3 regions of the Salinicoccus sp. CNSTN-B1 genome follow, and region 2 is predicted to be linked to each of the others. Evidence: riboswitches for the same ligand, from Rfam matches in the RefSeq annotation. Region 2 holds a riboswitch; each other region holds the start of a gene.
The links. Region 2 has a riboswitch for S-adenosylmethionine ahead of metK (methionine adenosyltransferase). Riboswitches for the same ligand answer to the same signal wherever they lie in the genome.
Positions count from the first base shown of each region.

Region 1: linked by a shared signal. The riboswitch ahead of ACYF68_RS12385 (methionine ABC transporter ATP-binding protein) and the one ahead of metK (methionine adenosyltransferase) in region 2 are both predicted to bind S-adenosylmethionine.
Region 3: linked by a shared signal. The riboswitch ahead of ACYF68_RS09205 (methionine ABC transporter ATP-binding protein) and the one ahead of metK (methionine adenosyltransferase) in region 2 are both predicted to bind S-adenosylmethionine.

Region 1 is NZ_JBTWMN010000004.1:2,106,569-2,109,847, reverse strand. Features, by position in the region: gene ACYF68_RS12410 (thioredoxin family protein) at 1-13, opposite strand, end outside; gene ACYF68_RS12405 (Spx/MgsR family RNA polymerase-binding regulatory protein) at 145-507, shown strand; gene gcvH (glycine cleavage system protein GcvH) at 571-951, shown strand; gene ACYF68_RS12395 (toprim domain-containing protein) at 1,017-1,424, shown strand; gene ACYF68_RS12390 (thioredoxin family protein) at 1,375-1,656, shown strand; SAM riboswitch class I at 1,732-1,831, shown strand; partial or broken gene ACYF68_RS12385 (methionine ABC transporter ATP-binding protein) at 1,906-2,921, shown strand; partial or broken gene ACYF68_RS12380 (methionine ABC transporter permease) at 2,921-3,279, shown strand, end outside.
Region 2 is NZ_JBTWMN010000004.1:1,061,329-1,064,607, reverse strand. Features, by position in the region: gene ACYF68_RS06400 (nuclease-related domain-containing protein) at 1-138, opposite strand, end outside; gene metK (methionine adenosyltransferase) at 328-1,521, opposite strand; SAM riboswitch class I at 1,621-1,724, opposite strand; gene ACYF68_RS06390 (hypothetical protein) at 1,920-2,801, opposite strand; gene ACYF68_RS06385 (SH3 domain-containing protein) at 2,955-3,279, opposite strand, start outside.
Region 3 is NZ_JBTWMN010000004.1:1,550,391-1,553,669, forward strand. Features, by position in the region: gene ACYF68_RS09200 (methionine ABC transporter permease) at 1-282, opposite strand, end outside; partial or broken gene ACYF68_RS09205 (methionine ABC transporter ATP-binding protein) at 275-1,287, opposite strand; SAM riboswitch class I at 1,351-1,453, opposite strand; gene ACYF68_RS09210 (hypothetical protein) at 1,844-2,842, opposite strand; gene ACYF68_RS09215 (hypothetical protein) at 2,955-3,279, opposite strand, start outside.

The sequences.
Region 1 (3,279 bases), 1.0 Mb from region 2:
TAATCGGCTTCATAATCATACTCCTTTATATATCGATATGTTTCAGTCTACCATCTTTTTTTATAATATGAAATTATGCCAGGCCCCAACACCCATAGAAAACTTGAAAACAATATCTTATAATTAAACTACTGGAGGAAATTGATGACTATATTGTATGAGTATCCAAAATGTACGACTTGCCGTAAGGCCAAAAACTTCTTGAAAGAGAATGATATCCCTTTTGAGGATATCGATCTCGTGAAAAATCCTCCATCCGGAGAGAAAATATCGGAAATGGCCAAGAAATCGGGAAAAAGTTTGGATGAATTCTTTAATTCACGTGGAAAAAAGTTCAAGGAACTGGATCTCAAGACGCGCCTTGATACTTTATCCGACGACGAGAAGCTTAGCCTGCTGGAGGCGGACGGGCTACTCATAAAACGGCCGTTGCTCTATCACGAAGAAACCGTCCTGCTCGGTTTTAAAGAGGCAGAGTATAGGAGAACTTTTGATATGGGTGATTAACCTTGCTTAAATGGCAAAGTATGTGAGAATATATATGTGTATAAGAAAAAGGAGGTTTTTATTGTGGCATCACCAAAAGAATTCAAGTATTCAGAAGACCACGAATGGGTCAAGGTGGAAGATGGTAAAGTAACACTCGGCATCACTGAGTTTGCACAATCAGAACTCGGGGACATCGTATTCGTCGAGCTCCCTGCTGAAGGTGACGATATTACAGTTGGGGAATCATTCGGTAGCGTAGAATCAGTTAAGACAGTATCTGAATTATATGCACCGGTAAGTGGTACAGTAGTCAAAATCAATGAAGAGCTGGAAGATAGCCCTGAACTCGTCAATGAATCTCCTTATGAAAAGGCCTGGATGCTTGTTGTCGAACTTTCCGACGATTCACAAGTCGATAAGCTGATGGATGCGGATGCTTATGATGAAATGGTAGACGCATAGAACACTTGAACTCTGGACATTGTCCAGAGTTTTTTAAAACCTATCATGAACCAGAGGTGATGGCTGTGCAGGTTTCTGATAAAATACTCATTGTAGAGGGAAAAACAGATAAGCACCGCATCGAGGAAGTACTGGTGGAGCCTGTACATATAATATGTACGCATGGTACCATGGGAATCTCCAAGTTGGATGAGATCCTGGAAGAGTCGAATGGCTCTGATGTCTATATCCTGACCGATTCAGACAAGGAAGGCAGAAAGATCAGGCAGTGGTTCAAAAGGCACATTAGTGAGGGCACGCACGTTTATATAGATTCGAACTATGGTGAAGTGAGTCGGTGTCCACTTGATTATCTGGCGATGTTGCTCGCACACCATGGATTTTACGTTGATGAAAGACTGCTCATGAAAGGTAAGTTCGAAAATGAAGAAATCCTCCGAAAAAATCGATATAATCAGTCGTATTCAAGCTGAAGACACTTTCATCCTGTACTGCTATGCGCCAATCTGTGCTAATTGCCGAATTGCTGAAAAGATGCTGGACATAGTGGCAGAGATGAAAAACTTCTCCTATACAGCAGTGGACTTGAATTATGAAAAAGAATTGATTGAGACATATCAGATCCGCTCTGCGCCAGCACTGCTCCTTTTTAAAAATGGGGAGTTGAAGGAAGAAATCTATGCATTTCACTCCGTCCCCATTTGACAGAAAAATTAGAAGAATTTTTTGTTGACGCCTAGACCGACTGGTGCTATCATGGTTAACAATCGAATAACAAGACTCTTATCAAGAGTGGTGGAGGGAAGTGCCCTATGAAGCCACGGCAACCGTCATTATGACAAGGTGCTAATTCACTAGATCTTAGGATCGAAGATGAGAGGCTGCGGATCATACCAGAAGCCTACTCATTTTTTGAGTAGGCTTTCTTATTTTTATAGGCAGGAGTGGAGCATGATGATAGACATAAAAAAAGCGACCAAAACATTTAAGACTAAAGCTGCAGATATAAAAGCAGTGGACGGGGTGGATCTGCATGTCCGTCAGGGAGAGATATTTGGGGTGATAGGCTACTCTGGGCTGGAAAGTCCACACTGATCCGGCTGCTTAACGGCCTCGAGCGGCCAACTTCAGGTGACGTGGTAATCAGCGGAGATGCCCTCACTTCGATGACGCGTCCTGCACTTCGGAAAAAACGTCAGAAAGTTTCTATGATTTTTCAGCATTTCAATCTTCTCTGTCGAGGACGGTCGCTGAAAATATCAGTTTTCCGCTTGAAATTGCCGGTGTGCCAAAAAAGGAGCGTGAGAAGAGAGTCGCTGAACTGATTGCTTTGGTCGGATTGGTGGGGCGTGAAGATAATCATCCAAGCCAATTGTTGGGCCGAAGCAACGGGTGGGGATTGCCCGCGCATTATCCAACCGGCCCGAAGTGCTGCTGTGCGATGAGGCGACAAGCGCGCTCGATCCGGAAACGACCGATGAAGTGCTGGATCTGCTGGTCAGGATTCGGGATGAAATGGACTTGACTATTGTTCTGATTACCCACGAAATGCATGTGATCCGTAAAATCTGTGACAGAGGTGCTGTCATGGAGAACGGCAAGGTAGTTGAAACGGGACCGATCATAAAATTGTTCCAGAATCCTGAACATAGCGTGACGAAACGATTTGTCAAAGACGATATCAATGATGAAGAATCAGCACTGTCTTTTGAAGAGGTAAAGAGATGTTCCCAGCTTCAAAGATTCTGAAGCTTGGATTTGTCGGGTCCCAGTCCAAGGCGCCCATCGTTTCCCAAGTCATCAAAAAATACAACTTGGACTTGAATATATTGTCTGGCAACATCAAGCGGACCAACAACGAATCCTACGGTCACCTCTACGTTGCCATAGAAGTGGACGAAGAGAAGTTGGGGCTTCTTGGTAAGGAGCTTGCCGAGCACGATGTAACAGTGGAGGTGGAGCAGCAATGATGAATTTTGTGGCAGCATTCCAGGAAATGCTCTCTTTTGAGAATGTCAGGTGGGGAATGTGTGGACAGCTACACAGGAAACCCTCTATATGACGGTAGTTTCCACCGCGTTCACCTTCGTCTTCGGCCTGATTCTAGGCATCATCCTCTTCTTGTCATCCAAGAAAGAGCATGTAGCAAGTGCGCCGATCTATGGCGTAACGGCTTTCCTCGTCAATTTGTTTAGGGCTATACCGTTCATCATATTAATCATATTGCTGATACCATTCACTAAAGTGTTGATGGGCACCATCATGGGCTCCCAAGGTGCCTTGCCGGCATTGATCATTGGGGCGTCCCCCTTCTATGCAAGACTTGTG
Region 2 (3,279 bases):
CTCTTTATCATACTCCTCCTGGAGCGTTTTCACTTTGCCTCTATTCCTGAAATAATAGACCAGGAACGCAATTGCAACGATAAGAAGCAGAATTGCCACCACGATGAATATCGGATTGGTAAAAATATCTGTATTCATGGACTTTCCTCAATTCCTTTCCTGTTTGACTTTCCCGTCTTAATTAAGACTCCGTTCATTATACCGGAAATGATATATCTTTACATGGGAAAAGCGCGCTTTTCAGGGAAAATAATGTACCTGCATATAAATATACCGGATTAGCGCACTTATGTAATATAGCCCCCTGTTTCGAAGGGGGCTATCCATTTATTTCATCGCGACGCTCTCAAGTTCCGTCTTTATGGCAGTGGCTTTATCAATCTTCTCCCATGGGAATTCCGTGTCGTTACGGCCGAAATGGCCATAGCTTGCCGTCGCTTTATATATCGGGCGCTTTAGGTCGAGCATATCTATGATGCCATCAGGCGACAAGTTGAATTGCTTCCTTATAACCGCTACGATATCCGATTCACTATATTCAGACGTTCCAAATGTATCGACTGAGATCGAGACCGGCTCGCTGACCCCTATCGCATAAGCCAGCTGAATTTCACATTTTGCAGCAACTTTCGCTGCCACGATGTTTTTTGCGATATAGCGCGCAACATAGGCTGCAGAACGGTCGACTTTAGTCGGGTCTTTACCGCTGAATGCGCCTCCACCATGGCGGGCATATCCTCCATATGTGTCGACGATGATCTTGCGTCCAGTCAATCCTGCATCACCTTGGGGGCCTCCGATGACGAAACGCCCCGTCGGGTTGATGATATAACGCGTGTCCGCGTCAAGCAGTTCTTCAGGCACCACCTCACGGATGACGTGGTTGATGAGATCTTCGCGGATCTTTTCCGTCTCCACTTCTTCATGGTGTTGTGAGGAAATGACGATGGTATCTATTCTCTTTACATTATTCTCTTCGTCGTACTCCACAGTCACCTGAGTCTTGCCATCCGGCCGCAGATAATTGATGATTTCTTCTTTACGTACATCTGTCAACCGCTTGGCAAGCTGGTGTGCCAAGGCGATCGGCAGCGGCATGAACTCCTCTGTCTCATCGCACGCAAAACCAAACATCAGACCCTGATCGCCTGCCCCTGTTGAAATGGTTGCCGAATCGCGCGTTTCAAAAGCGTCATCAACACCTTGGGCGATATCTTCAGACTGTTCATCAACCCCCGTCAGTACTGACATCGTCTTATAGTCATAACCATATTTAGCGCGGATATAGCCAATATCTTTGACCGTCTCCCTGACAATTTTAGGGATATCTACATAAGTATTTGTACTTATCTCTCCAACAATCAGTGCCATACCGGTATTGACCACCGTCTCGCAGGCCACCCGGGCATCTTTATCCCCTTTCAGTATCTCATCAAGTATCGCATCGGAAATCTGGTCTGCAATCTTGTCGGGATGACCTTCAGTAACAGATTCCGAAGTGAAAAGTCTACGCTCTGCCATTAACTTTATCTCCTTTAAGTATATTAGCTATCTCCCACTGCAAAAATGCAAAAAAATAGAGCCTTTTTCTCCATAAGACGAGAAAAGGCTCCGCTCTTCCCCTTATCGATCAGAATCACTTCTGCATCCTTTAGCACCTTTCTTCAGTAAAGAGGTTGCTGGGCTTCATCGGGTATGTTCCCTCCACCGGCTCTTGATAAGAGATAACTTAACCTATAATATACTAGATGAGAGGTTTCAAATCAAGGTAATAATATTTGTTAAGTAGCATATGAGATTGTTAACATCGAGTATAAAGTAGTATTTAACCACTTCTCATTAATTAATCTTTATTTTATACATAAAGTGGTTGTTCGTCAAATTATAAATTAAATATATTAAACCCATCCACTTTATTTCTACTGTTTTATTTTTTCCTCCAATGTACGAATCTCCATAAGGAATATCAAGATGAAGTAGAGCTTATAAAAATGGTTTTCATTAGCATCATCCAAATCTATAGCAGTATGAAAGACTTGATTTCTATTTATGATACCCATCTCATTGATGCTTTTCACTTTGTGGTTATCAGGTTTTTCTTGGTCGTAATATCCAAATGTGTTCTCAATTATTTTTACATTGTTCTTGAAAGCTTCGGTGTAGGTGTCGATGAGCTTCTGTTTATCTTCATCATCTATTTCTTCATTAGCAAGTTTCTCTATATGAGCTTCTAAAAGACCACTTATTTCACTGACCCGAACAATTTCCCCATCTTTATCGGCCAGTTTCTTAATGGTCTTTTCAATCAAAATGATTAATACAGGGATGGAGTTCAACCTGTAGCCCAATCTCATCAATGTGAACTGCTTATTAATGAAGGTCGTATTGCTCTCACCTAGAAATCTACACAGGTTGGCTTCCAAATCTGCCTCAGTGTCTTCAAATACTCCATACAAAATCTTCAATAATTGTTGCTCATCCACAGCATCTTCATCTTCGTCCTCATATTCCATTATTCCATACATATCCAAAAACGCAATCTCTACAATTACTGCCCAACCATTATTACTCAGTTGTTTGTGAAATCTATCATTCAATTCATCAACATCTATTGAACTTAACACTTCAAAAGCTTCATAGATATTTACAAGATACTTATTTAGTATCTCTTGGTGCTCATTCAAAGTTTGGACTGCTTTAGCTGCCCTATCTTGTATCGGCTTAAAAGCTTGGCTCATTTTTTCCATTCTTTTTTGATTATCTTCCAACATCTTATTTATTTTTCTACCAAAATCGTCCATTCTGTCCACTCCTTTCCTTTAGTTTAACACCTCTTTCTTAAAAAATAACACAAAAAAAGGACTGAACACTCATAAGAGTATCCAGTCCAATTCTCATCTTGAATCATCATCATCTTGCTAAGTATTTAAACTCTTATATGTAAAGGAACAGTTCTATTTCCAAGTACCCCAATCTCTACCGACTTTACCAGACCTAGCATTCCAAGTCTTAACTGGAACCCACTGGTCAGACTTCAAATCGAGCAGCCAAATGTGTCCATCGGCTCTAGCTTGCTCTCTGTAATCCAGTCTTTGACCTGGCTTCATCCAACCAGAAGATGGAGCGCTAAGCTTTGGTGAGCCCTTACGCTTCTTGATAGGTTTGCTTCCATTAATCCAAACACCTCTAACTGTTCTCCACTGAGTGCCATGCCTGTTAGTTTTCCACTTAGAAGAGGTATTCTTTTTCTTTGCTTTCTTTGGTTTGGCAGGTTTCTTC
Region 3 (3,279 bases), 490 kb from region 2:
GGCAAATACCGGCCCGTGGGAACTGTTTGTCAGCCAAGTCGCAATCGGCATGATCGCCACAATCAATATGATGAAAGGGAACGACCGGATCACGTTGGTCAACGCCCCCAAGAACTGGTTCAGCGGTTTTATTCTATAGAGCAGCGGATTGGCGGTCACATACAACAATATACCGAGCGGGAGCCCAAGCAACACCGCAAAGAATATGGATATCGAGACCATCAGGGTCGTTTCGAGCAGTGCCCGGTATAACAGCGGTGTAATTTCTATCAGTCTATCCATATATTTCAGCCCTCTCTATTCCTTTTGAGTCGTCGATGAATTGCTTCAATCTAGTGACCTCTTCCTGTCTGCCTTTGATGTGGAGCATCAGAAATCCAAGGGGCATATCCTGGATGTATTCGATTCTGCCGTTCAAAATGCTTATATCGCAGTCAAAATGACGGTAGAGTTGGTTTACATAGTTCGCTTCCGCATGTTCATTCAGGAATTTGATGGTGATCACTTCAGACTCGCTGTTCAGTTCGATGTGCGGGGGATAATGAAATCATATATATCCTGAACAAACCCCTTCGTCACTTCGTGTTCTGGATGGCTGAAGATCGCGTAGACGTCATCCATCTCCACAATCTCCCCTGCCGTCATCACGCCCACACGGTCAGCAACCTCTTTGATGACCTCCATCTCATGGGTAATCAATACAATGGTGATCCCCAGCTCCTTGTTGATCTTCTTAAGCAGTTTCAGAATCGTCTTTGTCGTATCAGGATCGAGCGCGCTCGTCGCTTCGTCACATAGAAGCACTTCAGGATCATTGGCCAGCGCCCGCGCAATACCAACACGCTGCTTCTGTCCGCCACTTAAATTTTTAGGATAGTTGTCCATCTTGTCGCCTAAGCCCACAAGCGCCAGCAGCTCCTCAATACGCGAGGGCACTTTCTTCTTATCGTAACTGCTCGCCTTCAACACAAATTCTATGTTCTGGTAGACAGTTTTAGTTTCAATCAGATTGAACTGCTGGAATATCATGCCGATCTTCTGACGTTTTATACGCAGGTCCCTTCCTACCAACTTCTCCAAATCCGTTCCATTAACATTGATGCTGCCGGTAGTCGGCTGCTCCAGCAAGTTGATCAGGCGGAGCAGAGTACTCTTCCCCGCCCCACTGAAGCCGATCAGACCGAAGATTTCTCCCTCACGAATGGAGAGGGTCGTCTTTTTCAGTGCTTCTATCCTTTTCCCTTTAACAAAATATTCCTTAGAGACATCGGTAATTTCAATAGCCACGCCACCACATCCTTTTTATATTAAAAACAAAAAGCCATCTGCTAAATGCAAATGGCTTAAAGATATCTATCTGCCAAGCATCAGCTTGTAGGATTTAGCACAGTACCATAACAGCCTGTTGCTGAAGCTTCATAGGGCCCAATCCCTCCACTTCTCTGGATAAATGTATTTAATTGAATGAATCTCACTTTACTCGAAACATATTGAATTGTCAATATATTGACGATTGTAAAATTAAGCTTGACACTTAAAAATAGTACGTATGACATACTCAAAATGGTTTTCCGAGACATCTCAGATTGCTAAACGACTTTGCCGCGCCTGGCAGACAGGTTTCATGGTTCAATATCTCATAAAAACCAAATGACTATCCACATTTAATAATGAATTCAACCATCTGAAGGGGGACACCATTGTCGGCGTCGGTCATGAGGGTAAGTATTTTAACATGATTGACTAAGCTTTTATCTCATCAATTGACACCAGGAGAAACCATATCCTCAGAGAAAAATTAGACTACCGTGCACCTTGAATTAGCACTCCGAAAATCAACTCATTAAGTAGTCAATGTGCTAATATACGCTCTCAGTCTTTCTAATTCTTCTTCCACCTCTTCTATATATAGTTTGCATTCTAAATTATGCTCTCTTTCATCTCGCACTTTTTTAACACCTGCATTAGCTATAAATCCTTCGTTTTGTAATTTTCTTTCTGATTTTCCTAGCAACCATTCCATGTGTTCTAAATCATGCTTTAGTTTTGTTATACTTGTTTCAGGATCCATATCATTTATAAATTTTTTAATAGCTTTATAAATATTAGACACCTCATCACTGTTTTTTGAATGAACAAAATTAAAGCTATGCTCGTCAAAACTATGATGCTCTTGGTTTTGAGCATTCCAATTAATTAAATCATTTTTAATTACTTGTAGATTTTCATTACCTCTAAATTTTTCACTTAGCCTCGAATAAATACTTTCTAATGAAGTTTGTAAAAGATTCCCTTTATTTACATTACTAAATTTAGCTGTTAATTCCAAACTGTTATCTACGCAATATTTAGTCGCTACAGTTTCAAACCAAATTCTACAATAAATAAGGGCTTGACGTATATCATACTTTTTCAATGCCTCTCTAATTTTAGAATCAAAACCAACATTATACTGAATTATAACCGAACCGTGATTTGAGTAATTTATTATATAACTTATATTGTCAACATTTTTTTTATCAATTGAGGAGCTGTACTCATTACAAAATCTCTCCCAAAATAATCTATCATGTGTTGTAATTATTAATTGAGTAGTTTTTAAGTAGTCATCATTAAACATCATTTTTATTATATTTGCACGATGGTCACTGTCTATAGCGTTTACAACGTCATCAAAAATTAAAAAAGGCACTTTGTTATTTTCTGCTACAGCTAGCATCAATGATAAGCCTAAAGTTCTTAGATGTCCTTCACTAAAACAAGAATGAGCATCTACTTCTACATCGTCTTGGGCATTTTTAACGTATATCTTATAATTATCATCTATTAGTTGAAATCTCACTCCAGTTATTTCTTCAAATGAACTATCTTCGCTGTTGATTTGTGTATAATACTTTAGAATTTTCCCTCAATATCTTCAATCCTTTCACGTTCTAATTCTAGTTTAAATTGATTTATATCGCGATAAAAATGTTGATATTCCACCATGATGTCTTTAAGAAACCTATTATGTTTCTCTTCTTTTTAAATTCTTGCTTTAAATGTTTTTCTTTATTTGTAAAATCTTCTAATGAACTTTCCAATCCTTTTAATTTATATTCAGCACTTTCTAATTGTGTTTTATAAGTATTTAGTTCAGTTATCTTACTATTTATTTCAGAAAGGCTCTTCTTTAATTCTTTGATTACTGTCTCTCCCTGTTTAACCTCTTCAATAACTCTTTTTAGCTCTGAGAAATAATTTGTAATAGATGTTGAGTTTTTCTTTAGATTATCTAGA